DNA from 4 places in the Rhizobium leguminosarum genome. Region 4 is predicted to be linked to each of the others. Evidence: riboswitches for the same ligand, from Rfam matches in the RefSeq annotation. Region 4 holds a riboswitch; each other region holds the start of a gene.
The links. A riboswitch is a leader RNA that binds a small molecule or an ion and turns the genes downstream of it on or off. The one in region 4 is predicted to bind cobalamin.
Positions count from the first base shown of each region.

Region 1: another riboswitch for cobalamin. It lies ahead of bluB (5,6-dimethylbenzimidazole synthase); the one in region 4 lies ahead of fdhA (formaldehyde dehydrogenase, glutathione-independent).
Region 2: another riboswitch for cobalamin. It lies ahead of nrdH (glutaredoxin-like protein NrdH); the one in region 4 lies ahead of fdhA (formaldehyde dehydrogenase, glutathione-independent).
Region 3: another riboswitch for cobalamin. It lies ahead of cobU (bifunctional adenosylcobinamide kinase/adenosylcobinamide-phosphate guanylyltransferase); the one in region 4 lies ahead of fdhA (formaldehyde dehydrogenase, glutathione-independent).

Region 1 covers NZ_CP016286.1:1,742,920-1,750,575, forward strand. The annotation lists gene BA011_RS08755 (SDR family NAD(P)-dependent oxidoreductase) at 1-673, opposite strand, end outside; gene bluB (5,6-dimethylbenzimidazole synthase) at 869-1,555, opposite strand; cobalamin riboswitch at 1,598-1,786, opposite strand; gene BA011_RS08765 (HAMP domain-containing methyl-accepting chemotaxis protein) at 2,155-4,029, shown strand; gene BA011_RS08770 (hypothetical protein) at 4,088-4,669, shown strand; gene BA011_RS08775 (3-deoxy-7-phosphoheptulonate synthase) at 5,050-6,117, shown strand; gene BA011_RS08780 (hypothetical protein) at 6,378-6,698, shown strand; gene BA011_RS08785 (hypothetical protein) at 6,707-7,270, opposite strand.
Region 2 covers NZ_CP016286.1:3,536,733-3,544,388, reverse strand. The annotation lists gene BA011_RS17390 (heavy metal translocating P-type ATPase) at 31-2,268, shown strand; cobalamin riboswitch at 2,506-2,730, shown strand; gene nrdH (glutaredoxin-like protein NrdH) at 2,991-3,212, shown strand; gene nrdI (class Ib ribonucleoside-diphosphate reductase assembly flavoprotein NrdI) at 3,222-3,626, shown strand; gene nrdE (class 1b ribonucleoside-diphosphate reductase subunit alpha) at 3,728-5,809, shown strand; gene nrdF (class 1b ribonucleoside-diphosphate reductase subunit beta) at 6,044-7,018, shown strand; gene BA011_RS17365 (adenylate/guanylate cyclase domain-containing protein) at 7,121-7,656, shown strand, end outside.
Region 3 covers NZ_CP016286.1:1,907,535-1,915,190, reverse strand. The annotation lists gene BA011_RS09580 (cobyric acid synthase) at 1-1,399, shown strand, start outside; gene BA011_RS09575 (SDR family oxidoreductase) at 1,505-2,275, shown strand; gene BA011_RS09570 (adenylate/guanylate cyclase domain-containing protein) at 2,444-3,703, shown strand; gene BA011_RS09565 (chloride channel protein) at 3,732-5,522, opposite strand; cobalamin riboswitch at 5,782-6,178, shown strand; gene cobU (bifunctional adenosylcobinamide kinase/adenosylcobinamide-phosphate guanylyltransferase) at 6,555-7,064, shown strand; gene cobW (cobalamin biosynthesis protein CobW) at 7,069-7,656, shown strand, end outside.
Region 4 covers NZ_CP016291.1:226,257-233,912, reverse strand. The annotation lists gene speB (agmatinase) at 1-984, shown strand, start outside; gene BA011_RS38160 (cysteine hydrolase family protein) at 1,077-1,661, opposite strand; gene BA011_RS38155 (putative bifunctional diguanylate cyclase/phosphodiesterase) at 1,743-4,151, opposite strand; gene BA011_RS38150 (transporter substrate-binding domain-containing protein) at 4,243-5,049, shown strand; gene fdhA (formaldehyde dehydrogenase, glutathione-independent) at 5,125-6,315, opposite strand; cobalamin riboswitch at 6,535-6,734, opposite strand; gene BA011_RS38140 (DMT family transporter) at 6,906-7,656, opposite strand, start outside.

The DNA of each region.
Region 1 (7,656 bases), on a different replicon from region 4:
AGACGACCATCGAAGCGATCTCATGAAGTTCAACAAAACGGTCGCGCGGAATGCGGACGCGCATATATTCGATAAATTCCGGTGTCAGCCCGTCCAATATAGGTGTCTTTGCTGTGGTCGGCGTTACCGCGTTCACGGCGATTCCCGTCTTTGCGAGTTCCTTGCCAAGAGACTTGGTGAAGCCCAGCACACCGGCTTTCGCTGCGCTATAGGCAGCGATGTTCGGATTTCCTTCCTTGCCTGCCACCGAAGAGATGTTCACGATCCGCCCGTAGTCGCGCTTTAACATGACCGGAACGACGTGGCGGCAGCAGTTGAAGGTTCCCGTGAGGCAGACATCGACAACATCTTTCCACTCGATGACATCGTATTCAATCGTGGGCTTAACCGGACCGGTAATCCCGGCGGAATTGACGAGGCCGTCGATACGGCCAAAAATCTCCTCGGTCGTCGCCGCCGCGTTTTTCACTGATTGGGGATCTGCGACGTTGACGCCGAAAGCGACCGTGCCGGAGCCGAGAGCGGAAGCGCTGTCCTTCGCCATGTTTTCGTTCAGGTCCCAGATTGCCACCTTGCCACCAGACTGGATGACGCGCTCTGCGATAGCGTAGCCGATGCCGCGCGCACCGCCTGTGATGACGATGATGCGTTCCTTCAAGTCGATCATGTTCATTGGGCCGTTATCCTCCGATCGAGCCGCCGATAGCCGAATATCATTTGGAATTCCGGGATTCGCCTTCAGCGTATCGATATAAAGGCCCGGAATAAAGATACCTCGCCCTCGCCCGGCGTCGGCGATCCCCGACATCGGTTTGCTCACCTTGAGTGTCGTGACTGTGCGATTGAGGCCATGCTCCACCGCACTGCCCTAGGTGTTCAGTCCCCATCCATCATGGAAGACCAGATCCTCCAGCGGCAGCCGCTGCCGCCAGCCTTTGACGGAGAGTTCCGGCTCGTCATAGAGCCGATCGACGAAACCGGCACAGAGCCAGGCGACTACTTCGATATGCTCGGGTATGCCGAGAATGGTTTTCAGATCGCCTTCGCGGAAGATGCTGACCCAACCGATGCCGACCCCTTCCGCCCGCGCCGCCAGCCAGAGATTCTGGATGGCGCAGACGGTCGAGTATGAATCCATCTTCGAATTGTGGGTGCGCCCCAGCACCACGCTGCCGCTGCGCGTGGGATCGCAGGTCACACATATGCCGAGCGGCGCCTCCACGATGCCTTCGAGCTTGAGGGCGCGGTAGGCCTGCCGCCGATCGCCGGCAAACATCAGCGCCGCCTCGTCGTTGGCGCTCGCGAAGGCATCCCGGACGCGCGCCCGCACAGCGGCACTTTTCACCAGAATGAAATTCCACGGCTGCATGAAGCCGACGGAGGGTGCGTGGTGAGCGGCCGTCAGCAGACGCTCTACAACGTCGTCCGGCAAGAGATCGGGCAGGAACTGGCTGCGAACGTCACGCCGCGTCATGATCGCATGATAGACGGCCTCGCGTTCGGCCACGGAAAAACCGGACGCCGCCGAAAGGGCATCCTCATCAAAGGGTCGCATCGTCAAATCCCCAACAACGCAACCGCCCCGCCGTCCGCGCGGATCGGTCTATCTTTGCCAGGCCGGTCTTCTGACTTGGCGTCATCCGTCTGCCGCAGCCTTCCCGGCAAGAAGCCAGTGGCGTGATGAAGCGGCAAGCGTCGGCCTTACAGCGTTGGGCACGTTCCGGCCTTGCACCGGATTCCCGATTCTCCCGCCTTACCGGCGGGCACCTGACGGCGCATCTATTTCAGCAAACCGGCGCGGCGGCAAGCCGCGAACCAGATGGTTGATTCTAGCCGCGCGCGCCAAGCGGTGCCATCTGTCTCTCTTCTTCGGCCGGGGCGTAGGGAACATGGACGCGCGACATACCTCTTCTCTCCAGCGGGGCGAGGCAGATCTCCAGCGGGCGCAATAGCGAAATAACACGTGTGTGCTCCGGCATCCCATTCTACTTTATGATTTATTCACATATCAAATACACACTGCGTTTGCGCGTTTTGGGTTGCTATCCGCACATGGGCATGAGGGCTCGTGATGTGATCGTCAGCGCGGATGCCCGTATTGAGACGCCGGTCGGGAACATGTTCGACTGAGCTGCAATTCTAGGCTGCCGCGGAATGTTCCATTTTTTGAAAACGATGCCTCTGACAGCCAAGCTGGCGGCGATTATCGTGGCCGTCAACCTCTGCGGCATTTCCGCTTTCGCCACCTATACCTGGATGTACGAAACCCGGGCTCTGATCGATGGCGCCAAGGCCAACTGGTCCAAGGATGCGGAGCAGTTTGCCTCGCTGGCCGCCGGCGGGGTCAAGTGGGGCAAGGCGAATGCGGTCCGTGAAGCCTATTCGCTCTACCGCGATGACCCTTCGCTCGATCTCGTGCAGTTTGCCGCATTCAACTCTGAGCCTGCCGCCGTCGACACGTGGACACGCGATGGCATCAACGGTTTGCCCGCACCGGCCGATCTGGTGAAGAGCCTCGGTGCCAAGCCGGAGAAAACGACGATCGACGACAGCGGAATATCCGCCGGCGTGGTCACGATCATCGCGCCGCTCCCGTTGGATAAATCAGGCAAGGCCACCGGCTATATCGTTACCAACTGGTCCGTCGAAAAAATCGCTGCTGAAGTCAGGCAGAAGGTTCTCGTTTCGCTGTTCACCCAGTCGCTGATCACCGCCTTGGCCGTCGTCGCCTTCCTTCTCGCCATGCGCAGCCTTGTTGGCCGGCCCATCAGAATCCTCAGCGAAAGAATCAGCGCGTTGCAGAAAGGCGATCTGGTCTCCCCTGTCACCTACAAGGAAAATGGCGACGAGATCGGTTTTCTGGCACGCGCGTTGGAAGTTTTCCGTCATGAGGCGATATCGAAGGTCGAAAGAGAGCAGGCCGCTGCCGAGCAGAGCGCTTCGCTCGACGCCGAACGGGCACGCAACACATTGTTCACGGAAGAGGCCAGCAAAACTCAACGGCTGGTCATGACCGCTCTTGCAACTTCATTGGAAAAGCTTGCCGCAGGCGACTTCTCGATACACCTGGCCGATCTCGGCCCAGAATTCGATAAATTGCGGCGGGATTTCAACAACATGGTCGAAGCGGTCGCGGCCGCGCTGACAGAGATCAAGATGGCCTCGGTGGCGGTCGAAGGCGGGTCAAGCGAACTGGCATCCTCCGCAGATCAACTCGCCAGACGGACCGAGCAACAGGCGGCAGCACTGGAACAGACCGCCGCGGCACTTGATGAGGTGACCACCACGGTCAGAACATCGTCGCAGCGCGCCGAAAATGCCGGCAAGCTGGTCGAGGAAACCAAGCGGAGCGCTCATGTCTCGGCAACGGTGGTGCGTGATGCGATCGGAGCGATGGACCGGATTCAGACCTCGTCGAGCCAGATCGGCCGCATCATCGGCGTCATTGATGAAATCGCGTTCCAGACCAACCTGCTGGCGCTGAATGCCGGCGTCGAGGCGGCGCGCGCCGGTGAGGCCGGCAAGGGTTTTGCGGTTGTCGCGCAGGAGGTGCGTGAACTCGCCCAGCGGTCGGCAAATGCAGCAAAGGAAATCAAAAACCTGATCAATGTGTCCGGCCAGGAAGTTGCCGCGGGCGTCGGGCTGGTGAACGAAACCGGCGACGCCCTGCTGAAGATCGAGGAGCAGATCAACCGCATCAGCGACAGTATCGCTTCCATCGTCCAGTCCTATCGCGAACAGGCGACGGGCCTGCAGGAAATCAACGGCGCGATCAACCAGATGGATCAGGCGACGCAGCAGAACGCGGCAATGGTCGAGGAAACCAACGCGGCCTGCCAGGAGCTGCTGCAGCAGGGACGTCTTCTGCAGGACTCGGCCGGCAGGTTCGTCGTCGGCGCGTCTGCGGCCAGTCAGCCCAGACCCGTTCAAGTCGCCCGCCAATCTCGTCCCGAACCGAGAGCCCCCGTACAGCGGCATGCAGGAAATGCCGCCATTGCCGCTGCTCCCGGCGCCTGGGAGGAGTTCTGACGTCATCCTCGTTTGATAGCCTTAGTCTTCAGCAACCTATAATCGGAAGGAAACACTTATGAAGAAAATCGTGCCCGCATTTCTTTTGGCCTGCACCGCATTTGCCGTGCCGATCGGCGTATCCATGGCGCAGGATGCCAAGCTTGCCCCGATCTCCGACTACGTGACGAGCGACGTCAAGCCCTGGCTCAACGACCCCGCCATCATCGAGGCTGTCAAAGTGCAGAACACTGCCAACGCCAATCTCAGCGCAGCCGATGTCGACGCCCTCGACAAGAAGTGGCGTGCCGAAGTCGATGGCTCCGACCACTCGATGATCGACGGCGTGCTTAACAACGCCCTGTCGAAATTCCTTCAGGGAAAGAAGGAAGCTTCCGGCGGCAAGATCACCGAAATCTTCGTCATGGATGCAAAGGGGCTGAATGTCGGTCAAAGCGACACAACATCGGATTACTGGCAGGGCGACGAGGGCAAGTTCCAGAAGTCTTTCGGCGCCGGCAAGGACGCCGTCTTCGTGGACGAGATCGAAAAGGATGAGTCGACCCAGACGCTGCAGTCGCAGGCAAGTGTGACGATTTCCGACGACAAGGGAACGCCGATCGGCGCCATTACCGTCGGTGTGAACGTCGACGCTCTCTGATCTCCGGAACGACATTCGAAAGCAATGAAAACGCATATCGCCCGGAGCATGCACGGTTCGGGCGATATGCATAAACAAAGACTTGCAAGACGTTGCATGAGCGAAATCGAGTGCGACGTGCCCTCCTCGGGGGTATGGTGCCCCGCAAGAGCATCAGCTTTTCAGGCGGCAAATTCTACGTGACAATGCCTGGTCTTGGCGCTACACACGCCTGATGTCGATCACGTCAACCTACGCCTCGGGATTTTATTGGTACCGCTGCTCCCAGCGGATACGGGTCCATGCGTAACTGAATTCGACGCGACGACAACCCGAACAGCCGCTAGTCTACCTGGCGGCTTTTTTGTTCCGCGCGGGTATGACCAAACAGGAGCCATACCGTGTCTGATACCATTGATGATCTGCGTATCGTCGAGATCACCCCGCTGACCAAACCCGCCGATATCATTGCGGAAATCCACCGCAATCCCGCTGTCACCGAGACCGTGACCAGCAATCGTGATGCGATCCACAAGATTCTCCAGGGCGAGGACGATCGCCTGATCGTCGTCATCGGCCCCTGCTCCATCCACGACCCTGTCGCCGCCCGGGAGTACGCCGCGCGGCTGGAAGAGCAGCGGCGTCGCTTCGCCGGCGATCTCGAGATCGTCATGCGCGTCTATTTCGAAAAACCCCGCACGACCGTCGGCTGGAAGGGCCTGATGAACGATCCGCATCTCGACGGCAGCTACCGCATCGAGGAAGGGTTGAGGATTGCGAGACGCCTGCTGCTCGACATCAATGCGATGGGTCTTCCGGCCGGCGTCGAATTCCTCGACACGATCACGCCGCAATATATTGCCGATCTCGTCAGCTGGGGTGCGATCGGCGCGCGCACCACCGAAAGCCAGGTCCATCGTCAGCTTGCCTCCGGCCTTTCCTGCCCGATCGGCTTCAAGAACGGTACCGACGGCGGCGTGCGTGTGGCGCTCGATGCGATTCTCGCCGCCTCGCAGCCGCATCACTTTCCGGCGGTGACCAAGGACGGCCAGGCGGCGATCGCTTCGACGACGGGCAATGAGGACTGCCACATCATCCTGCGCGGCGGCAAACGGCCGAACTATGAAGCGGCCGATGTCGAAGCGGTGACCGGCGAAGCCGTCAGGCTCGGCGTCGCCCCGCGCATCCTCATCGATGCCAGCCACGCCAACAGCGGCAAGGACCCGATGAACCAGCCGCTCGTTGTCAAATCCGTGGCAGCGCAGATTGCCGCCGGCAACAACGACATCAAGGGCATGATGATCGAAAGCAACCTCGTTGCCGGCCGCCAGGACCTCGTTCCCGGCAAGCCGCTGGTTTACGGCCAGTCCATCACCGACGGCTGCATCGACTGGGACATGTCGGTCGCGGTACTGGAAGACCTGGCGACATCCGCCCGCGCCCGGCGCAAGGCAGCCGTCGCAGCCTGATAGTCAGCATTAAACGCAGCGGGCAGAAACCCGCCGCCCATTACAGGGCGGTGGGGGCAACCCGGTTATCTCACGGGTACGCCGATGGCGACACTGCCGTTGACTGTGACCGCCAGTTCATGCCCATTCATCCCAACGAGCCACAGCCGCCAAATGCAGGTGTCTGATGATGGAGCGACCAGATGGGCCGACACAGGCGCATATTTCGCGGGCACGTCATTTATCGTCGGAGCCGGCTTGGTCGGAAAATACTTCGTCTTGTGGAGACGACTATCAACGGTGCTCAATCGATCGTCACCACTACGCCGGTGCTCGGGCCTGTCGTCGCATTCGTGGCGCTGGCCGCAATGCCGCTCGCGATGGGGGCTAAGTTCGCCGCAATTGCCGACAGCCAGGTCGGCTATAACAATTACTATGGCGCTGCTGTCGGTACCAGTGGGCTGGTTGGAACCAAGGCCAATATCAGATTTCTCGTCCAATCATCCGCGAAGTCGCCGATCCCCAAGCAGCGTGGGGTTACTAACCCACCGCCCCGCCATCATGGGCGGAGCTCGGGACCGGATCACCGGCACGCGGAATAGGAGTAGATTTAATAGAGCCATGGATGCATTGAATCGGGCTCGTGTTCAGTCGCGACCCTGTAATAGGTACGCATGTCGTCGCGCTCTTTTTCGTAAGTCCATTTCAAGCCCCATCTGCATTCTTCCGTCATGCACTCACGGCTCTTCGATTCGAACATATCGAGTTGAAATGCCTCGCCATTGATTTCGCCGGTAATCGAGCCGGTTTTCCCCTTATCCTTCGATATGAGTTCAAACGCCCCTGCTCGACCATCCAGACAGTAGATCTTCCCGCGGTAGGTTCGCTCGCCGGTCTCAAGCTTCCAGAAATTCGTCTTCACCTGCGATACGCTGTAGCGACCCTTGCATTGCTGCCTGTCGGCCGAGCCGATCTCAATCGTCCCCCCCATCTCCTCACTCTCGTTCCTCGCAGTCACCTTTCCGAGCACCGGAGTACCCGTTGCGAGGTAGCTTCCCTCGACGCCACGGACAAAAAGATATGAACATCCTGCGAGCGTGAAACCCATTGCCACCAAGGAGCCGGCGACCGTGAAACCACGCAGCGTCCACGCGCATCTCAAGACAGCCAGCAAGTCTATACCTCCAGGTTCATCCTCATGTTCGCGGATGCCAAAAGAGCGGGTTGGAGCAGTGGGCGACCAGTCGTTACCAGCCAGAATAGCACTGATATTCAGGTCACAATATTTCCCCCACAATTAGGAAGATGAATAAATGCCACAGCTCATCTTGAAATAGAATACCCCGTCCGCTTCTGCAAGTTACACGGAACTGGAGGCAGCAACTGCAATCAAACTTGGGAGCCCCCAATCACCCACCCCTCAAAAGCGTGCGCATCAGCAATTCGAAGATGAGGCCGGGCGCGACGTTGTTACGCACACTGTGACGTGCAATCCTGCCGAATAAACTTTTTCGATAGGGGACGCATGCCTGTAAAAACTCTTCCATCTCCACCTTGGTG
Region 2 (7,656 bases), on a different replicon from region 4:
GGATGCTTCTGTTTGACAAGGAAGCGGATCATGGCTGAGAGCGAGACACGATACCGGGTTGGCGGCATGGATTGCGCCTCCTGCGCAACCAAGATCGGTTCGGCGGTCAGACGCGTGGCGGGTGTCGCCGATGTTTCCGTCTCGGTGATGGCGGGCACGATGACCGTCCGGCACGATGGCAGCAGCGATCTCAAGGTGATCGAGAAGAAGGTGACGGGGCTCGGCTATTCCGTCGCGCCGCTTGCCGGAACCGCTGCGCCTGCGCGTACCCAGGGCTCGCAGCATCGTCACGACCATGGACATGATCACCGCGATCACGCGGGCCATAGTAATGACCTCGACCATACTGACGATCGTGGCGAGAAGGAAATCGAGGGGTTGCAAGGGCACGATAATGCGCAGATGGCCGGTCCCTGGTGGCAGAGCAGGAAGGGCCGGCTGACCATCCTTTCGGGTGCGGCACTCGTTGCCGCCTATGCCGTCGGCCATCTCGTGCCGGCGATTGCATCCTATGCCTTCATCGTCGCCATGCTGATCGGGCTGGTGCCGATCGCTCGGCGCGCCGTCATGGCCGCCTTCTCAGGCACACCGTTTTCGATCGAGATGCTGATGACGATCGCCGCCGTCGGCGCCGTCATCATCAATGCCGGCGAAGAGGCGGCAACCGTCGTGTTTCTGTTCCTCGTCGGCGAGCTGCTGGAAGGGGTGGCGGCGGGCAAGGCGCGCGAAAGCATCCAGTCGCTGATGGGTCTGGTGCCGAAGAATGCGCTGCTCGAAGACAATGGCCAGACGCGGGAAGTGCCGGCAGAAAGCCTTGCCGTTGGCGCCATCATCATGGTTCGCCCTGGCGACCGTATCTCTGCGGACGGCATCATCATCTCAGGCGAGAGCGCGATCGACGAGGCGCCGGTGACGGGTGAGAGCACGCCGGTGCGCAAGGGCGTCGATGCCGTCGTTTTTGCCGGCACGGTCAATGGCGATGCGGTGCTGAGGGTTCGCGTCACGGCGGCTGCCGCCGACAATACCATCGCCCGCGTCGTCAAGCTGGTGGAGGAGGCGCAGGAATCGAAGGCGCCGACCGAACGTTTCATCGATCGGTTCTCGCGCTATTACACGCCCGGCGTGGTCGTGGTCGCAGCGCTCGTCGCGGTCGTTCCGCCGCTGCTGTTCGCCGGGCCGTGGGGCGAATGGATCTATAAGGGCCTTGCCATCCTTTTGATCGGCTGCCCCTGCGCGCTCGTCATTTCGACGCCGGCGGCAATCGCCGCTTCGCTTTCGGCAGGGGCGCGGCGCGGCCTCTTGATGAAGGGCGGCGCTGTGCTGGAAACGCTCGGCAAGGTGACGATGGTCGCCTTCGACAAGACAGGCACGCTGACAGAAGGCAAGCCTCAGGTGACCGACATCATTTCCTTTGGCCTGAGCGAGGCGCAGGTGCTGTCGCGCGCCGCGGTGCTGGAGCAGGGTTCCAGCCATCCGCTGGCGCTGGCGATCCTCAACCGCGCCAAGGCGGACGGCGCTCCCGTGCCGCCGGCCTTCGAGCTGGAAGCGCTGCCGGGCAAGGGTGTCAGCGGCAAGGTCGGTGGTGAGACGCTGGATCTGCTGTCGCCGCCTGCCGCCCGCGAGCGCGGGACGCTCAGCGCGGAACAGGATGCACGCATCGCGGCGCTGAACGACGAGGGCAAGAGCGTGTCGGTGCTGCTCGTCAACGGTGTTGTGGCCGGCCTGATCGCCATGCGCGACGAGCCGCGCGAGGATGCCGAGGCCGGGCTCGCTGCCCTCAAATCAGCAGGCGTCAAGGCGATGATGTTGACCGGCGACAACAAGCGGACGGCGGCAGCCGTTGCCGGCATGCTCGGCATCGACTGGCGCGGGGAGATGATGCCGGAGGACAAGCAGCGGGTCGTCGGCGAATTGAAGCGCCAGGGCTTCATCGTCGCCAAGGTCGGCGACGGCATCAACGATGCTCCGGCACTGGCAGCGGCCGATATCGGCATCGCCATGGGCGGCGGCACTGATGTGGCGCTGGAGACGGCGGATGCCGCCGTGCTGCACGGACGCGTTGGCGACGTGGCGCGGATGATCGAACTTTCCAAACGCACGATGCGCAACATCCTGCAGAATATCACCATCGCACTCGGGCTGAAGGCGGTGTTTCTGGTGACGACGATCATAGGCATCACCGGGCTCTGGCCGGCGATCCTCGCCGATACCGGCGCCACCGTGCTGGTGACGATCAACGCGCTGCGGCTGCTTCGGATAAAGATATAACATTCCTACTTCCTCCCTCCGGCGTTCGTCACCGGGGGATGTCCTATCGACGATTCGGGCCTGATCTTGAATCGAAACGCGGACCGGCCATAGGGTCGGCTCTCTTCGTCGGGGCTTTCTCCACAGCCTGCTTTCCTTAAGCTTTCGTTATCCATGTTTTTCACAGGAACGTAGCGATTTCAAACCTGTCGTAACGCAATGCACAAACCATCCGTTGACGCGAATTTGGATTGGCGTACTATATCTAGTGTTCGAGGTTCCATCGATTCGTAGGGATCGATGGCTAAGACGGGAATTCGGTGCGTTTCGCCATCATGGCGCGGCAATGCCGGAGCTGCCCCCGCAACTGTAAGCGGCGAGCAACTGTCCGATTTCAGGTCACTGGAGCATGATGCTCCGGGAAGGCTGGGCAGGAGCTTTGACCCGTGAGCCAGGAGACCTGCCTCGAACGAAACGTCCACGGGCGGGGTGTCCGGAAGGTCGCGTTGCATGGCTGCGGGGAATCTCCGCATCGCGTTTCGCAGGCCGAGCCTCCGCATAAGCCACTTCGGGGTGAAGTCATGTCAGTATCTCAGTTCAGGCCGCCACCCGTGCTAGGTAGAGGGCGGAGTATGCCCAGCGGCTAAACAGCCGCATAGCTCACATCACCGGAGACTTTCCACGGATGTCGACAGATTTCCGATCGATGTTCTGTGCCCAATCGCGTCGTCACGAGGAATATCATGACCATTACCGTCTACAGCAAGCCTGCCTGCGTCCAGTGCACTGCCACTTACCGCGCCCTCGACCGCCTGGGCGTGGATTATGACATCGTCGATATCTCTGAGGATGCCGAAGCGCTCGATCGCGTCCGCAGCCTCGGCTACATGCAGGCGCCCGTCGTCATCGCCGGCGAGCAGCATTGGGCGGGCTTCCGTCCCGACATGATCAGCGCGCTTTCCTGAGGAAAAGCGATGGGTCTGATCGTCTATTATTCCAGCCGATCCGAGAACACCCATCGGTTCGTCGCCAAGCTCGGACTGCGCGCGGCGCGCATTCCGCCAAGTGGCGCAGACGCGTTCCATATCCGCGAACCCTTCGTGCTGATCGTGCCGACTTATAGCGGCGACGGCGGCAAGGGTGCCGTTCCCAAGCAGGTGATCCGTTTCCTCAACGATGCGGAAAACCGAGGACACATCCGCGGCGTGATCGCTGCGGGCAACAGCAATTTCGGCGAGACATACGGGCTCGCCGGCGACGTGATCTCAATGAAGTGCCAGGTGCCTTACCTCTACAGGTTTGAGCTGCTGGGCACAGAAGCGGATGTCGCCAACGTCAAACACGGAATGGAACGGTTTTGGACACGGGAACAAATCTGACGCGGGATGCGGGCGCAAAACCGCATCACACTGTTGCTCATCCTGTCGTGGAAAGGCCGCTGAAGGCAGCCGAAACGCTCGACTATCACGCGCTGAATGCGATGCTGAACCTCTATGACGATGAGGGGCGGATCCAGCTCGACAAGGATCGAATGGCCGCCAAGCAATATTTCCTCCAGCATGTGAACCAGAACACGGTGTTCTTTCACAATCTGAGGGAAAAGCTCGATTACCTCGTGACCGAGGGCTATTACGAGCAGGAGGTTCTCGACCAGTATTCCTTCAATTTCGTGCGGGATTTGTTCGACCAGGCCTATGCCAGGAAATTCCGTTTCCCGACCTTCCTTGGCGCCTTCAAATATTACACCAGCTATACGCTGAAGACTTTCGACGGAAAGCGCTATCTCGAGCGCTACGAGGACCGCATCTGCATGGTAGCGCTTGCCCTCGCGCGCGGCGACGAGGCCCTTGCCCGCGACATGGTCGACGAGATCATTTCCGGCCGTTTCCAGCCGGCAACGCCGACCTTCCTCAACGCCGGCAAGAAGCAGCGCGGCGAACTGGTTTCCTGCTTCCTGCTGCGCGTCGAGGACAATATGGAATCGATCGGCCGGTCGATCAATTCGGCGTTGCAATTGTCAAAGCGCGGGGGCGGCGTGGCACTGTCGCTGACGAATATCCGCGAGGCGGGCGCGCCGATCAAGCATATCGAGAACCAATCCTCGGGCATCATCCCCGTGATGAAGCTGCTCGAAGACAGTTTCTCCTATGCCAACCAGCTCGGGGCGCGGCAGGGGGCGGGTGCCGTCTATCTCAATGCCCATCATCCCGATATCATGCGCTTCCTCGACACCAAGCGCGAAAATGCCGACGAGAAGATCCGCATCAAGACACTGTCGCTCGGCGTCGTCGTGCCCGACATCACCTTCGAACTCGCCAAGAACAACGAGGATATGTACCTGTTCTCGCCCTATGATGTGGAGCGCGTCTATGGCGTGCCTTTCACCGAGATTTCGGTGACGGAAAAGTACCGCGAGATGGCTGATGACGCCCGCATCTCCAAGAAGAAGATCAAGGCGCGCGAATTCTTCCAGGTGCTTGCCGAAATCCAGTTCGAGAGCGGCTATCCCTACATCATGTTCGAGGACACGGTGAACCGGGCGAACCCGATCGCCGGGCGCATCTCGATGAGCAATCTCTGCTCGGAAATCTTGCAGGTGAGCGAGGCAAGCGAATATCATGACGACCTTTCCTACAAACATCTCGGCAAGGACATTTCCTGCAATCTCGGCTCGCTGAACATCGCCGCGGCAATGGATTCGGCCGATTTCGGCAAGACGATCGAAACCTCGATCCGGGCGCTGACAGCCGTTTCCGATATGAGCCACATCTCCTCGGTTCCTTCGATCGAGAAGGGCAATGACGAGAGCCATGCGATCGGCCTCGGCCAGATGAACCTGCACGGTTACGTCGCCCGCGAACGCATCTTCTACGGCTCCGAGGAAGGCGTCGATTTCACCAATATCTATTTCTACACGGTGACCTATCACGCGATCCGCGCCTCGAACCTGCTGGCGGTCGAACGCGGCACAAGCTTCAAGGGCTTCGAGGACTCGAAATATGCCTCCGGCGAATATTTCGACAAATATACCGGCCGGCTCTGGGAGCCGGCGACGGAGACGGTGAGGGCGCTGTTCGAGACGTCAGGCATTCACATTCCGACGCAGGAAGATTGGGCCGCGTTGAAGAAGGCGGTGATGGCCTCCGGCCTCTATAACCAGAACCTGCAGGCGGTGCCGCCGACAGGCTCGATCTCCTATATCAATCACTCGACCTCCTCGATCCATCCGATCGTCTCGAAGATCGAGATTCGCAAGGAAGGCAAGATCGGCCGCGTCTATTATCCGGCGCCGTTCATGACCAACGACAATCTCGACTATTATCAGGATGCCTACGAAATCGGTCCGGAGAAGATCATCGACACTTATGCGGCGGCGACCCAGCATGTCGACCAGGGCCTGTCGCTGACCTTGTTCTTCCGCGACACGGCAACGACGCGCGACATCAACAAGGCGCAGATCCATGCCTGGAAGAAGGGCATCAAGACGATCTACTACATCCGCCTTCGCCAGATGGCGCTCTCCGGCACCGAGGTGCAGGGCTGCGTTTCCTGTACGCTGTAATTTGATATTTCGCTCCGGAGCATTTGCCCCTCACCCTAACCCTCTCCCAGTTCTGACGGGGAGAGGGGACTTGCCACACGAACCGGCAATAAAGGCGGAAAAGGGTGCGGCATATCCCCTTCGCCCCGCTGGTGGGGTCCGAAGGACGGGTCGAGACCAGTGGCTCGACCCAGGCAACGGGGCCGGCAGGCGGATGAGGGGCAACTCTGGACACATTTCTCAAGAGGGAACACAATGAACATGCAATTGAAGCCCGCCTCCCGCGTGCGCGCCATCAACTGGAACCGCATCGAGGACGAGAAGGATCTCGAAGTCTGGAATCGGCTCACCGGCAATTTCTGGCTTCCGGAAAAGGTGCCGCTTTCCAACGACATTCCCTCCTGGGCAACGCTGACGGCCGCCGAGCAGCACCTGACCATCCGTGTCTTCACCGGATTGACGCTGCTCGACACGATCCAGAACGGCGTCGGTTCCATCCGGCTGATGGAGGATGCGGTGACGCCGCATGAGGAGGCGGTGCTTTCCAACGTCTCCTTCATGGAGGCTGTGCATGCCCGCTCCTATTCCTCGATCTTCTCGACGCTGTGTTCGACGCCCGATGTCGACGATGCCTATCGCTGGTCGGAGGAGAACGAATTCCTGCAGCGGAAATCGGCGCTGATCATGGAGCGGTATCGCTCCGGCGACCCGTTGAAGAAGAAGGTTGCAAGCGTTTTCCTCGAAAGCTTCCTGTTCTATTCCGGCTTCTACCTGCCGATGTACTGGTCGAGCCGGGCCAAGCTCACCAATACGGCCGATATGATCCGGCTGATCATCCGCGACGAAGCGGTGCACGGCTATTATATCGGCTACAAATTCCAGCGCGGGCTGGAACGCCTCGGCGACGAGCGGAAGCAGGAGATCAAGGATTTCGCCTTCGAGCTGCTGCTCGAGCTCTATGACAACGAGGCAAAATATACCGAAGCGCTCTATGACGGTGTCGGGCTGACCGAGGACGTCAAGAAATTCCTGCACTACAATGCCAACAAGGCGCTGATGAACCTCGGCTATGAGGCGCTGTTCCCGGCAGAGGCTTGCAAGGTCAATCCGGCGATCCTGTCAGCGCTTTCGCCGAATGCCGACGAGAACCACGATTTCTTCTCCGGTTCCGGTTCCTCCTATGTCATCGGCAAGGCTGTCGCGACCGAGGATGAGGATTGGGATTTCTGAGGTTTTATCGAAGTCTGCCCCTTATCATTTGCTTCCCTGTCGCCCACATTCAGCGGAACTGAATTCGATCCTCGCCGATGACGCGGCGTCGCGGAGTTTTTGATGTCGTCTTTTCCAACCAAGGCCGGGACTGCCGTCGAAGCGGACGAAGGCGTCTGGCCGATCCGCAGAAGACGGATTCTCGACTGGCTGGTGAACGAGACGCGTGGCGAGCGTTTCATCGACAACATCCTGGTGGAAATGTGCGAGAAGCTGCTTTCGGCTGGTGTGCCGGTGGCGCGGGCAACCTTGCATTTCAGGACGAACCATCCGCAATGGGTCGGTGCCCGCCTCCTCTGGGAGGAGGGGCTCGCTGAGGCGAAGATCAATACATTTGCCTACGGTGTCGAGAACACGCCGGAATTCCAGCACAGCCCGATCAACGCGATCCATAGTGGTGTAGAGGAGGTGCGCAAACGACTGGAAGGTGCCGCCGACGAGGACCAGTATCCACTCTTTCAAGAACTGCGGGACGACGGGCTGACGGAGTATATCGCCTGGCCGCTCGAACATACCTTCGGCAAACGCCACGTCGTGACATTTTCCACCAACCGGCCGGGCGGTTTTGCGAGCGAGCACGTCGATTTCCTGCGCGATCT
Region 3 (7,656 bases), on a different replicon from region 4:
GGTTGCGGGCCTCTGCCGGCTGGCGGCCAATCGTGGCCTGACGGTCCGACCATTCAAGCCGCAGAACATGTCGAACAATGCGGCGGTCGCCGATGACGGCGGCGAGATCGGCCGGGCGCAGTGGCTGCAGTCGCTGGCTGCGCGCACGCCATCCTCGGTGCACATGAACCCGGTGCTGCTTAAGCCGCAATCGGAAAATGGCAGCCAGATCATCGTGCAGGGCAAGGTGTTCGGGCAGGCGAAGGGGCGAGACTACCAGCGGCTGAGGCCGCAGCTTCTCGGCGCCGTGCTCGAAAGTTTCGAAAAAGTGGCTGCGGGGGCCGACCTCGTTATTGTCGAGGGCGCCGGATCGCCGGCCGAGATCAATCTCAGGGCCGGCGATATCGCCAATATGGGCTTTGCGACGCGTGCCGGCGTGCCGGTCGTGCTCGTCGGCGATATCGACCGCGGCGGGGTCATTGCCTCGCTGGTCGGCACGCATGCAATCCTCGACGAGGGCGACCGGGCGACGATTGCGGGCTATATCATCAACAAGTTCCGCGGCGACGTCTCGCTGTTTGACGACGGCATCCGCGCCATCGAAGGCTTTACCGGCTGGTCGTGTTTCGGCATCGTGCCGTGGCTGCCGGGTGCTGCGCGCCTGCCGGCCGAAGATTCGGTCGTGCTCGAACGGCTGGCGAGGGGCGGGGCGGGCGCGCTGAAAATCGCCGTGCCTGTGCTGCCGCGCATCGCCAATTTCGACGATCTCGACCCGCTGCGGACCGAGCCGGATGTCGAGCTGGTCTTCGTGCGATCAGGCGAGCGGATCCCTGCCGATGCGGGCCTCGTCGTACTTCCCGGCTCGAAATCGACAATATCGGATCTCGACGACTTCAGGGCTGAGGGCTGGGACCGCGATCTCCAGGCGCATGTCAGGCGCGGCGGCCGGGTGATCGGCATCTGCGGCGGTTACCAGATGCTCGGCCGCATGGTGCACGATCCGCTCGGCATCGAGGGCGGGACGCTGGAGACACCGGGGCTTGGGCTGCTCGATATCGAGACCGAGATGGCGCCGGAAAAGACCGTGCGCAACAGCAAGGCTCGCTCGACCGAATATGACGCGCCGCTTGCCGGCTACCAGATCCATCTCGGCATCACCCGCGGCCCGGATTGCGATCGGCCTTCGGCGATCATCGACGGCGCGCCCGACGGTGCGTTGTCGGCCGACGGCCGGATCATGGGCACCTATCTGCACGGCCTCTTCGGCAGTGACACTTACCGCGCTCGACTGCTTCAAAGCTTCGGCCTATCAGGCGAGCAGCGGAATTACCGCGAGAGCGTCGAGCAGGCGCTCGACGAGATCGCCGGAGAATTGGAACGTCATCTCGATCCGCGCTGGCTGGCCGGGCTGCTCGGTTAGGCCGCACCTCGTAGCATCATCGGCCGTCGTTCGGCTATTGCCAAATTAGTTGACTGAGTCCATTAATTGTCGCGACGGCGGGCCTGGTTGAGAGCGACGAAAACTGTGAGCATATTGGATAGATTTTCACTGGCAGGTCAGGTGGCGCTCGTGACCGGCGGCGGCCGTGGTCTGGGCTTCGAGATTGCGCGCGCCCTTGCCGAGGCCGGCGCGCATGTCATCGTCAACGGACGCACGGCGGCAACGCTGGAAGATGCCGTCAGGATCATACGCGCCGCGGGCGGCACGGCGGAGGCGGCTGCATTCGACATCGCCGACCGCGAGGCTCAACGTGCTGCGATGGCCGATATCGACAAGATCCATGGCCGTCTCGATATTCTGATCAACAATGTCGGCGCCCGCGACAGGCGGCCGCTGGCCGAATTCGACGATGATGCGATCATCGAGCTGCTGCGCACCGACCTGGCGGCGGCGATGACGCTTTCGCGTGACGCTGCCGTGCTGATGAAGCGACGCAACCACGGCCGCCTGATCGCTGTAACCTCGATCAGCGGCCATGTCGTCATGCCTGGCGACTGCGTCTATCCGGCAGCCAAGCAGGGACTGACCGGACTGATGCGCGGCATGGCGGTCGAATTCGGCCCGCACGGCATCACCAGCAATGCGATTGCGCCCGGCTGGTTTGCCACCGAGACGAACGCTGCGATGGCCTCGAACGAGGATTTGATGCCGTTCGTGCGCCAACGAATCCCGGTCCAGCGCTGGGGACGCCCGGACGAGATCGCCGGCGCCGCGCTGTTTCTTGCAAGCGACGCCGCTTCCTTCGTCAACGGCCACGTACTGACAGTGGACGGCGGCATGACGGTCCGGATGTGAGATATCCGCAGACGCTGCGGCATCGTCTTTCATTTCTGCGGCACTCTCCACTGCTTCTCGTCGGAGGTGAATGACGGTAACGGCAGGTATCACTTGCTCAGCCTGGCTTGTGGTCGTCGTAGCCGGAGTCCATGGCTAGAAATATCTGCCTGACTCGACTATTGGTTGATGTGGCAACGCCCCGGTTGGTCATCGCCGTCCATTTGCCCGATTTCCGACCATAAACTGCGTCGGTCATTTGGAGGTTCGGAAATTAACAATAATATTCAGTGGCTTATAGAACATGGAATCACAGCTGAGCATATTGGCGAGCTGATAGCCGGATTGTGCGATCGGCTGATCGCGGATGGCTTTCCGATCTGGCGGGGAAGTATTGCGATGCCGTCTATTCATCCCATGTATGGCGGCGTCTCGGCCAATTTCTTGCGCGGCGGTGCAACCACGATCGAGAATGCCGAATATGGCAGTGCGGCAGTCCTGAATTTCGAGAAGACGCCGATCTATTTTCTTTTGGGCCGTGGCGAAACGTCAGGTCGATGGAACATCGCCAAGGGTGAGGGTGTCGATGACTATCCGCAGCTTGCGGAATTCGCGCATGGCGGCGGCACGGATCACCTGGTCAGCCTGCTGGAATTCCCAAAGGAGGCTGCGCTGCGCGGGGTCAGTCTGTCTCTCACAAGCGACAGGCCGGGCGGATTTTCTGACGACCAATTGGCGATCGTCGCGAAGCTCTTCCCGGCGCTGGGGCTGGCTTGCTACCGCATCGCGGCATCGAAAACCGCTGCGGATATCCTCGCCGTCTACACGGGTGCCAAAACAAGCGCACGCATCCTTGCAGGCGAGATCCAGAGAGGAAAGGGTGGCTCGATCAATGCTGCGATCCTGCTTGCGGATCTCAGGAATTTCACGGCGTTGACCGAAGTCTATCAGCCAGGCGAAATCGCCGGGTTTCTGGACGAGCATTTCGAGCTGATCGGCCGGCATGTCGAGGAGAATTCCGGCGAGATCCTCAAGTTCATGGGCGACAGCGTGCTGGCGATCTTTCCGACCGATGCCGAAGACCAGCAAAAGGCGTGCATGGCTGCACTGGCTTCTGCAAGGAATATTCTGGAAGCCAACAAGGTGCTGAACGGTCAGCGGAGGAACGGTGGAGGTCCTGACATCGGCGTCGATGTCGTGCTGCATCTCGGCGAGGTCTTCTATGGAAATATCGGGGCGCGCGGCAGGCTTGATTTCACGGTCATCGGCAGCGCCGTCAACGAGGCCTCGCGGCTTGAAAAGCTCTGCGGCACGCTTGAGCAGGACCTGCTGATGTCGGAGAGCTTCGCGGCCACTTGCGCCGTGGCCTGCGAGTACCTGGGTTCGTTTGAATTGCGTGGCGTTTCGAAACGGGCAGAGGTGTTCAAACTCGCCGACGCCGTATCCTGAAGCGTCGATCCGATCGGCGCGACGGTGCTTAGATCTCGCCTGACACTTCACGGCGGCGGCGGTCGAGTTCTTCGCTGTAGCGGCGCAGCGTATAGCTTTCACTCAGCTGGCCGATCACCTTGCGTTCGATCAGGTTGTTGACGACGGCAAGTGCTTCGCTTTCGCTCTTGTCGAAGATCGCCGCCGCCTGCCTGGCATTCATCTGCGGCTGCAGGAAATCAATGCGGTAGTGGATGAAATCGGCAAGCGTCTTGCCCTCGTCCTGCGCATCGGTCGGATTGGCGTAGATCTCCGGCACCAGCACGAGGCCCGCATATTTGTCGCTCTCCTTGACGAGAATGACGCGCTGGGTCGAGCCGATCGGGAAGGCCTGCTTGAATTCCTCCAGAGAAATGCCCGCCCTTGCCGTCTTGACGTCGGCGCGCATCAGCTTGTCGACCGTCAGATTGCGGATCCAGCCGACATCATGGGCGCTGCGGATGCTTTCGCCGCGAAGATGAAAGCGCCATGTGGCGAAGGAGTAGCCGAAGGTCGAACTCACGACGAGCGAGGAGGTGATGACGGCGGCGAGGACCAGCGCCGTGATCGGGAAATCGCCGGTGATTTCGAGCGCCAGGAACGTCATGGTCAGCGGCCCGCCGATGACGGCGACGGCAAGCGAACTCATGCCGACAACGGCATAGATGACGGGCGTCAGCGTCGCATCGGCGAAATAGGGGCCGCAATAGGCGAAGAGTTTGCCGAGCAGGGCGCCCATGAACAGCGAGGCGAAGAACAGCCCGCCCCTGAAGCCGGAGCCGATCGAGATCGCCGAGGCGAAGGATTTCAAAAGGAAGAGGCCGATCAGCGTTGGGATCGCCACCTCATGGGAAAGGTTGAGATGCAGCGCGCCGTGGCCGGCCGAGAGCACCTGCGGCGAGATCATCGCCAAGAGGCCGACGATGATGCCGCCGAGTGCCGGGCGGAAGGGTGGGGCGATCGAGCTCTTGCGCGCCAGTTCCTCGACAAAGGCGACGCCCTGCATGATCAGGATGCCGACGCCGGCGCAGAACGCACCGAGCAGCAGCGCCGGGACATAATCGGCCGGCACGACCGAGCCGAAGCTGCCGATATCGATGGTGAAATCGCTGCCGGCGAGCAGCCTTGCGACCAAGGTGGAGACAAGGGCGGAGACGACGACAGGCGTCAGCGAGACGATCGTATAGGTGCCGATGATCAGCTCGAAAGCATAGAAGGCCCCGGTCAACGGCGCGTTGAAGGCGGCGGCGATGGCGCCCGCCGCGCCGCAGCCAACGAGGGTGCGCAGGTCCGAGCGGCGAAGCTGCAGCTTCAGGCCGAATTTTGAGGCGAGGCCGGCGGCAAGCTGGGTATACCCAGCCTCCAGGCCGACGGAGGCGCCGAAACCGTTGGAGATCAGGTTTTGGACGGCAACGATAATGCTGTCGGTCAGGGACAGGCGGCCGCCATGCAACGCATTGGCCTCGATCGGGTCGACCATCGGTTTCTTGCGCCGTTTCGCCAGCACGAAAAGCAGCAGGCCGAGCAGGGCGCCGCCGATGACGGGGGCGGTGAGCAGCAGCAGCTTGCTCTCGATCTCGGACGAGCTCAACCGTTCGCTGTCGGCGATGCCGAAGACCAGCTGATGCAACTCATTGGAGACATAGCTCATGCCGGTGACGGCGAGGCCCGAGATGATGCCGACGACGGCGCCCGCCAGCGACAGGCCGACCTCGCTGCGCCGGGTCAGCGCCCGCAGGCGTCCCGGATCGAAGAAAACACGCAGCGCGCGGAAACGGCGCCGATCCAATTTCATAAGCATGGCTAGACAACTAGGCGGGGAGAGGCCCGGTCAAGGGCGGAGATGGTCGTACAGTCCGCTTGCGATGCAATTGCGGCGAAAAACCGGCGGTTGGAATAAATTTTGATGACGTAAGTCTCTGATAAATGACGATATTTTAGGTGGGGTAAGTCGTGTTTTGGTAGCCACGCCTGTGAACTGGCGATTGGGCGGCCGCCAAGGCCGGTTGACTTCATCCCTGCGCTTGCCTAACCATCCGGATAACGGATGGTCGACTGACCATCCTGACATAACGGATGGTTCCGGATCGGTGTTGCGCCCCTCCGGATGAAAAGGGAATGTGACGGGGCGGACCCAAGCCGGGCGCCTTCATCACAGCCGACCCCGCGACTGTAGAGCGGTCAGGGTCTTCCATCCGGCATCAGGCCTTTCGGCTGACGGCTTGCAATAGTGCAAGCGGGCGGGATGGACGACATGCCGGAAAAGCCACTGGATATGCATGGTGATCAACCGGGGTCGGACGCCTCTCAAGTCTACGAATCGTCCACCTTTTCACTGATGCAGCCGGGAAGGCGAGGATGATCCGCTGGCACGATCAGGGCGACCGGTTTCCGGTCTGCCCCGATCGCGGCCGATAACCGCGAGCCAGGAGACCTGCCATGCGTGCCGGGCGAGAAGCCCACACCTGGGCACTATGCCCGTTGCCAGCACGGAGGTTGTCTTGGCTGAACGATTGAATTCAGCGCGGCCTGGTGCGGCGCACGCCACGCCTCCAAGCAGCGCTGCAGGAGGAGTGTTTTCGGCCGCTTATGTCGAATGCTGGGTACCCCCCTCTGTCCTGCCGGACATCTCCCCCACAAGGAGGGAGATCGGCAAGCAGCACGACCGTCGTCCTACATCAATTGTTTGGAGAAAAGCTCTCGGCGATTCAATCTCCCCCCTTGTGGGGGAGATGTCCGGCAGGACAGAGGGGGGTGTCACACCCTCAGTAACCGAGACAGATGCACTCGGAGCAAGCCACGGCTACGCACCCTCCCTGAGGGGCGTTTGAATATGACCGCCACCTTCATCCTGGGCGGCGCGCGCTCCGGCAAGTCGCGCTTCGCCGAAGCCCTTGTCACCGCGACCGGCCTCGACCGTCACTATGTCGCGACCGGCCGCGCCTGGGACGAGGAGATGCAGGCGCGCATCGCCCAACACCAGGCCGATCGTGGTCCGTCCTGGACGACGCATGAAGAGCCGCTCGACCTCGTCGGCAAGCTTACCGCCATCGACGGCGAGGGGCGCATCGTCCTCATCGATTGCCTGACGCTCTGGGTCACCAATCTGATGATCGAGGAGCGCGATATGGCGACGGAATTTGCCGCCCTTGCCGATTTCCTTCCCGCCGCGAAAGCGCGGCTCGTTTTCGTTTCCAACGAGGTGGGTCTCGGCATCGTGCCGGACAATCGCATGGCGCGGGATTTTCGCGATCATGCCGGCCGGCTGCACCAATCGATCGCGGCGAAGGCCGCTGAAGTCTATTTCATCGCGGCAGGCCTGCCGCTGAAAATGAAGGGTTAAGTCCATGAACCAGCAGAAGATTCCCGCAACCGTCATCACCGGCTTCCTCGGCGCCGGCAAGACGACGATGATCCGCAACCTGCTCACCAATGCCGGTGGCAAGAAGATTGCGTTGATCATCAACGAATTCGGCGATCTCGGCGTCGACGGCGACGTGCTGAAGGGCTGCGGTGCGGAGAATTGCACCGAGGACGACATCATCGAGCTCACCAATGGCTGCATATGCTGCACGGTTGCGGACGATTTCATTCCGACGATGACGAAGCTGCTCGAGCGCGAGCAGAGGCCCGACCATATCGTCATCGAGACTTCTGGCCTTGCCCTGCCGCAGCCGCTGGTCGCCGCCTTCAACTGGCCCGACATTCGCACCCAGGTGACCGTCGACGGCGTCATCACGGTGGTCGATAGTGCTGCCGTTGCCGCCGGTCGTTTCGCCGATGACCATAATGCCGTCGACGCGCGCCGCGCCGAGGATGAGTCGCTCGATCACGAGAGCCCGATCGAGGAGTTGTTCGAGGATCAGCTGACCTGCGCCGATCTCATCGTGCTCAACAAGACCGACCTGATCGACGCTGCCGGCCTCATCAGGGTG
Region 4 (7,656 bases):
GACGAGAAGTTTCGCAAAGTAGCGGAGAAGATCATCTCCAAGAGCGGCACGAGACTGGCGCCCTATGCCGGAGTGCCGACCTTCCTCAGCGCACCCTACATGCAGGTCGCCGCCGAGGATCCGGACTTCGGCAATCTCCAGGTTGCGATTACCGGGATCCCCATGGATCTCGGCGTTACCAATCGTCCAGGCTCGCGTTTCGGACCGAGAGCACTTCGCGCCATCGAAAGGATCGGCCCCTACAATCACGTTCTCGCCACGGCGCCGGTCTTCGATCTTCGGGTCGCCGATATCGGCGACATATCGTTCCAAAGCCGCTACCGGCTGGAACTCAGCCATGACGACATCGAAAAGCGCATCGGCCAGATCGTCGATGCCGGCGTTGCCCCGCTTTCCGTCGGAGGCGATCATTCCATCAGCCATCCGATTTTGAAGGCCATCGGTCGGCAGCAGCCGGTCGGCCTCATTCATATCGATGCCCATTGCGATACAAGCGGCGCCTTCGATCAGACGAAGTTTCATCACGGTGGGCCGTTCCGCAATGCGGTGCTGGACGGCGTGCTCGATCCGACAAGGACAATCCAGATCGGCATCCGTGGTTCGGCGGAATATTTGTGGGAATTCTCCTATGCGTCGGGAATGACCGTGATCCACGCAGAGGATATCAGCGGAATGGGGATTGCGGCCGTCATTGCCAAGGCAAAATCCATCGTCGGCGACGGCCCGACCTATCTTTCCTTCGACGTCGACAGCCTCGATCCGAGCTTTGCGCCCGGCACGGGCACGCCGGAGGTCGGTGGATTGACCACACGTGAAGTCCTCGAATTGATACGCGGGTTGAAAGGGGTAAACCTTGTGGGCGGTGACGTCGTCGAAGTTGCCCCGCAATATGACGCAACGACCAACACGGCGCACGCCGCAGCACAGGTGCTCTTTGAGATCCTGAGCCTCATGGTGTTTAGTGCCTCGATCGGCAAACGCTAAGGCCGACCTCTCGGTCATCTCTGGCAATTGGCCGGACGGGCCAAGACCATGTCGTTCGCGCAAAACCGCCGCACGTTTTGGCGCGACATGCTTTAACCAACGCCCCTCAAAAATTCTTCGGTCTCGATGAGTTCGAGCTGCACGGAGAACCGATCGTGCAGAAGTTCCAGTGACGCGTCATGCGTATCGTCGGCGCCGCTGCAGACGGCGTCCTTCAGGACGATGACACGATAGCCGAGATCGATGGCGCCGAGCGTCGTGGCAAGCACGCAGACATCGGTTTCTCCGCCGGTTACGACAAGCGTATCGGTCCGCTCCGACTGAAGGATCGCATGCAGGCGACCATCGATCCAAGGGGAATAGGTGCGTTTGTCGAAATACCTTGCCGGCGGAACCAACGCCGCCAGCGATGACGCCAGATCGATCAAGTCGCGCGGAAGATGCTCGCCCGTCATCATCCACCATTTCCGGTAATAATCCCGCCATTTCCCCGGCATATCATCCGCACGCTCGGGTGGCAGGAAGCGGGTAAAGATCGTTCGCGATGGGTGCCGTCCGGCAAGCTCTTCGATCTGGGGAGAGACCCGCGCCATCCAGGGGACGTGCCACGGCGTGTCTTCGGCAAACATCCGCTGCACGTCGACGCAAAGGTGCCGCCACTCGCCGACCTCGCCCATCAGATCCTCCTTCCGGTCTTCGGGGCGTCAACTGTCGCGCGGGACGAAAGTTCCCCTGACAAGCGGAAGATTAGAAGCCCCTTACGCGACGGCGCCTGGAGCAATCTTCAGCAATCCGGCGGCGCTCTCAGCTTTCCGGAAACAGTCAAGTTCGTGCAGAGGAACCGGTTTGGAGAAGAAGTAGCCTTGGAGGTCGGTGCAGCCGAGGGCGGCCAGAAAATCGCGTTGATATTCGGTTTCGACCCCTTCAGCCGTCGTCGAAATACCGAGATTGCGGCTGAGCGCGACGATGGCGCCGATGATTGCCGCCCCGTTGGCTTTGGTGCCGAGCTGTGAGACGAACGAACGATCGATCTTGATGCGGTCGATATCAAAACGGACTAGGTGGCTGAGGCATGAAAAGCCGGTTCCGAAATCATCGAGCGAAACCTGAACACCCCGGCTGCGCAGCGACTTCAGCACCGTATAAACGTCCGAATTATCCTCGATGAGCGAGGACTCGGTAAGCTCGAGCTCGAGCCGGGACGGCTGCAGGCCGCTCTCCTCAAGCACGGCGAATACTTCCTCGGCGAAATTTGGCCTTCTCAACTGGGCAGGCGACACGTTGACCGCAACAAACGTGTCTTCAGGCCATTTGCAGGCGGCTCTGCAGGCTTCGCGCAAGACCCAGAAACCAAGAGCGTCGATGAGGCCACCCTCCTCGGCGACGGGGATGAAGCTGGCAGGCGTCAACAGTCCGCGCTGACTATGACGCCAACGCACCAGTGCCTCTGCGCCCGACGCGGCGCATCCTGCCTCGGCGCGATGGACCGTTTGGTAGTAGACCTCGAGCGACCCGTAGTCCGGCCTGCTCGCAATCAGATCGGATTGTGGACCGTCAGCGGACGAGGCCGCGCTTTTGGCCAAAACGTCCCGCAATTCGTTCTTGAGAATGTCGCGCGCATTCCTGCCGCCGTCCATGGACGGTGAATAGAGACGCCACTGGCCTCTCCCGCCCATCTTTGCCTCGTACAGCGCGACGTCGGCATAGCGCATGATGTCATCGGCATTCCGCCCGGCATCCGGCACGACGGTCACGCCGATCGAGCCGCCGACGCGCGCGACCGCTTCGCCCCTCAAAAGCGGGAAGGGCTTGCCAAGTTCGGCAACGATCGCTTCGCATATTGCCGGCAAAACGTGATCATGATCTTTGATGTCGCGGAGAAGCAGGGCGAATTCGTCCCCTCCGAGCCGGGCCAGCGTGTCGCCCGGACGAAGCAGGGAGCGGATCCGCTCCGCAGCCATCCTGATGAGTTCATCGCCGGCGGCATGGCCGAACGTGTCGTTCACGGCTTTGAAGCGGTCGAGGTCGAGAAGTGCGACTGCCGAGCGCTCGGTAGAATTCTGAGTCTCGGCCAAGCATTCGTCGAACCTCATGGCGAACAAGGCGCGGTTGGGAAGATCGGTCAGCACATCATGCAAGGCAAGCTGCCGTGCATGCAGCTCGCTTCTCCTCAACTCGCCGAGACTGCTTCGCAGGCGCACCAGCAAGACCGAGAACAGGATCGCGATCACCAAGGCGGCAATCGAAAGCGCCGGCATTAATCGGCCGATCACCCTCGAACCTGGAAGATCGGGCCGCCATACGATGAAGCCGATCGGTTCACCGTTTGCAGTGGCGTCGATCTGGAACGCAACCTCGTTTTCGTCTGCATCGGCCGTGCGCGCGAAGCGCGCGCCGTTGAGGCCCTGTTCCCGGCTCAATTCGTCCAGCGCCGCACCATCGATAAACCGCACGACGATCAGGAATTGCCGCATCGGCTGCTGCTGCCTCTCAGTGGCCTCGTTGATGGCGACGACGCCGACGATGGTCGGCCGACCTTCCAGCCGCATCAGATTGGCCAGCGCCCGGTTAGAGCGAACCGCACTCGCAAGGCGGCTTTCCAAGGAGGACGGCGTTCGTTCGCTGGAAGCCCTGGCCTGTCTCACGCCAAGGCGGGCATCCTGAAGGAGAGGCAAAAACAGGGGCTTCATCCAGCGATAACGCTTTTCTGTTTGGGCGTCCGCCAGCATGAGCAGTTGCGCCTTCTCGTCGACGACAAAGGCCTGATCGTAGCCGAAGGCTGACATTGCGGTCTGGCTGATCGCACTCCCGGCCGCCGCCGTCAGAACCGCATCGAGGCTGGAGGAGGAACCTCCGGTCGACCGGGCGGCAGGATAAACACGTGTGAGGTAGCCGTTGCCGAACTGGCCGATAACATGGGCGACCTGATCGACCTGTTCGCGCAGGCGGGCATTCACAAGCTGGCGCTGTCGATCAAGGGCTGCAGCGTCACTCTCGGTTCCTGCCCAGAGCGCCGAAAGCACGACAAGTCCGATCGCTCCAAGCCCACTGACAGCAATAAGAAATAGAATTCTGCCTGAAGCGATCCAGGATTGCTGAAACGTGTTGGAGCTGGAAGGAAGAACGATGTGCAAGCGTAACCCCTGAACACCACGACGCGGGCGCATTCGTCGACGCTAACAAAGAAGCGTTCACGTAGAATTAAAGGCTGCGGTGCACTATGGGCGAGATTGACTACGCCCCAAGGAGCACCCGACGATGTTGCGCATACCCCTTCGGATTATACTGCGCGGAGCGCTGATGGCGGGCGGGATGGGTATCCTTGTGGCTGCGGCCTCGCCGCTCGAGGTGGCCGCGCAAGATCGCACGCCCATGAGAGTTGCCGTCGAAGGTGCGTTTCCGCCCTTCAACTACCTCGATGCCAACAACAAGCTTCAGGGATTCGACATCGATATCGCCAATGCCCTCTGCGAGGTCGGCAAGTTCGAATGCCAATTCATCATCGAGAAGTGGGACGACATAATTCCCAATCTCGTTGCCGATAAATACGACGCGATCATCTCATCCATGTCGATGAGCCTCGAGCGGCGTCAAAAGATTGCCTTCACGGAGAAATACTACAACAGCCCCTCCGTGTTCATCGCTCGGAAGGATTCGTCGATCAGCGATGTCAGCCCCGCTGGCCTCGGCGGCAAGATCCTCGGGGTGACGTCGTCGACGGCGCAGGAATCCTACGCTAACCATGTCTATCCGGAGATGAAAAAGAAGGTCTTCCGGTCTTCGCCTGAATTGTACAAGGGGTTGTCGGACGGCAGCGTCGATATCATCCTGGAGGACAAACTCGCCATCTACGACTGGATCGCCAACACCAAGGCGGGAACCTGTTGCGAGTTCAAAGGGCCGGATCTGGTCGACGTTATATACTTCGGCGAAGGTGCCGGGATCGCGCTCCGCCTGGATGACAAGGAGCGTCTGACGCGTCTTAACGAAGCGCTGAAGAGCATCAAGGCCGACGGGACTTACGATATGATCAACGCAAAATATTTCCCGTTCAGCATCCAGTAGTTCGCCATTCAAATTGTCATGTGACAAATGCGGGATGGCCGGCTTTCCGCCGGCCATCCCCATCGGCCGTAATCGCTATGCGGCTTTCGCCACCTCGCCGTGCGGATCGAGGACATATTTCGTCGCCGCTCCCTGGTCGAAGCTCTCATATCCATTGGCGGCATCGTCGAGCGGGATGACCTTGGCGTTGACGATATCGGCAATTGGCAGCCGGTCGTGGAGGATCGCCTGCATGAGCTGACGATTATATTTGATCACCGGAGTCTGGCCTGTGTGGAAGGACTGCGCCTTGGCCCATCCGAGGCCGAAACGGAGCGAAAGATTGCCGTGTTTGGCGGCGTTGTCGACGGCGCCCGGATCCTCGGTAACGTAGAGGCCGGGAATACCGATCGAACCTGCGGCACGGGTAATCTCCATCATCTGATTGAGCACGATTGCCGGCTGTTCGCCGCCCGAGTGGCCGCGTGCCTCGAAGCCGACCGCATCGATGGCGCTGTCCACTTCGTTGGTGCCGACGACCTGCGCGATCATGTCGCCAAGACGGTCGCTCTTCGACAGGTCGATCGGTTCGAAACCAACCTTTGCCGCATGCGCCAGGCGGTCCTTGTTGAAATCACCGATCATCACGACTGCAGCGCCGAGAATGCGAGCCGAAGCCGCAGCCGCAAGGCCGACCGGGCCGGCGCCGGCGACATAGACGGTCGAGCCGACCCCAACGCCTGCACGCACCGCGCCATGGAAGCCGGTGGGCAGAATGTCGGAGAGCATGGTGAGATCGCGGATCTTCGCCATTGCCTTGTCCCGATCGGGGATTTTCAGCAGGTTGAAATCTGCATAGGGTATGGTGACGTAGCGTGCCTGTCCGCCGATCCAGCCGCCCATGTCGACATAACCGTAAGCACCGCCGGCGCGGGCCGGGTTTACCGTCAGGCAGACACCGGTATCCTGAGACTTGCAGCAGCGGCAACGGCCGCAGGCGACATTGAAAGGCACCGAGACGATATCGCCGATGTCGAGCATCTCGACGTCGATGCCTTTCTCGATGATCTCGCCGGTGATTTCATGACCGAGGACCAGGCCCGGCATCGCCGTCGTGCGGCCGCGGACCATATGCTGATCGGAGCCGCAGATATTGGTCGAGATCACCTTCAGGATGACGCCGTGTTCGATGCGGCGGCCGTCGGGCGCTTCCAGCTTCGGATCGTCGATGTCGCGGACTTCGACCTTGCCCGGCCGGAGATAAACGACGCCTCTATTTTTGCTCATGGATTCCTCCCACTTGTTTGAATGCCTCGATCTGCAACCGATGCAGTCGATGGCAACCTTCCCTCCGGCCTGCCTCCTCCGCAGCCCGGTGTCCACAACACGAGGATACCGCCGCATCGGGCGATATTCGATTTTGCAAAAGGGACAGATTGGATAGAAAAGAGGCGTGAACGCCGGGTTTTTCGCCTGTCGTTCCGCTCGTGATCGCCCGCCGAATCTATCGATTTGCTGTGCCAAGAGCTGGTTCCGGCTCCAGAATCTCCTTTCGATCCATCTCGATATCTTTCCGGATGTCTATCCGGCGATTTCTTTGAGGATTTCAGTTCTTCTACCGCTGCAGGGCAGCGCCGACGTCCGGCCGGCTTCCCATGGTCCATTTCGCCAATTTGCGAGATAGCGCCTTGAACACCACAAACAAACCATGCCTGACGGAAAACAGCGATCAAAAAAACGACATGGGCGCAACTCAAAGACGACAGTCGGTGAAGTCGCAATAGATCGCTGCGCAGGGGAAATAATTGATCCCGCGAATACGGCGGTTTTCCGGATCCTCCGGGAGATTTGATTGCCGTCTGCCTTGAGGACGGAGTTTACGCGCGATGCGGTCGCCGGCTGCGGCTGACGTCGATTGCCGTATGCCAGAACACGGCGCCGAGGATGATCGCGCCGCCGAAAAAGGTGGCGATGGGCGGCTGCTCGGAAAACAGCAGCCAGACCCAGAATGGTGTGAGGACGATCTCCATCGTGCCGATCAGCGCGGCTTCTGCCGGCCGCATCCGTTTCGCGCCGGCAAGGAAGAGCACCAGCGCCAGCGAGAAATTGGTTGCGCCAAAGGCGGCAAGAACGATCCAGTTGTGCAGGTCGAGGGAACCGACCGAACCGAACGGGGCAAAGATGGCAAGCGTCAGAAAAGCGCTGACCACGGTCGGCGGCAGGCTCGGCACGTCGGGACTGATGCGCGGGATGATGATGACGAGCGCGAAGGAGATGGTCATGCCAAGCGCCAGCAAATCGCCCACACCGGTCCCGCCGCCGATCGACGAGGCGACGATGACTGCGACGCCGAGGAGCGAGATGCCGCCGGCAATCAACGTCCGCCTGGCAACCCTCTCCCTGAGGAGGAACCAGCCGAGCAACGCTGCGATGAAAGGCGCGGTCGCATAGATCATCGTCACATTGGCGACGGTGGTCATATAGAGCGCCCCGATGAAGCATACCTGACTGAAGGTCTGGCATGCGATCATGGCAAGACCGGACGGATGGAAGACGGATCGCCATTGCTGCCGTGACATGCCCCCTTCGAGGAAAAAGCAGGGGATCAGCAGAAACAGGCCGCCGAAC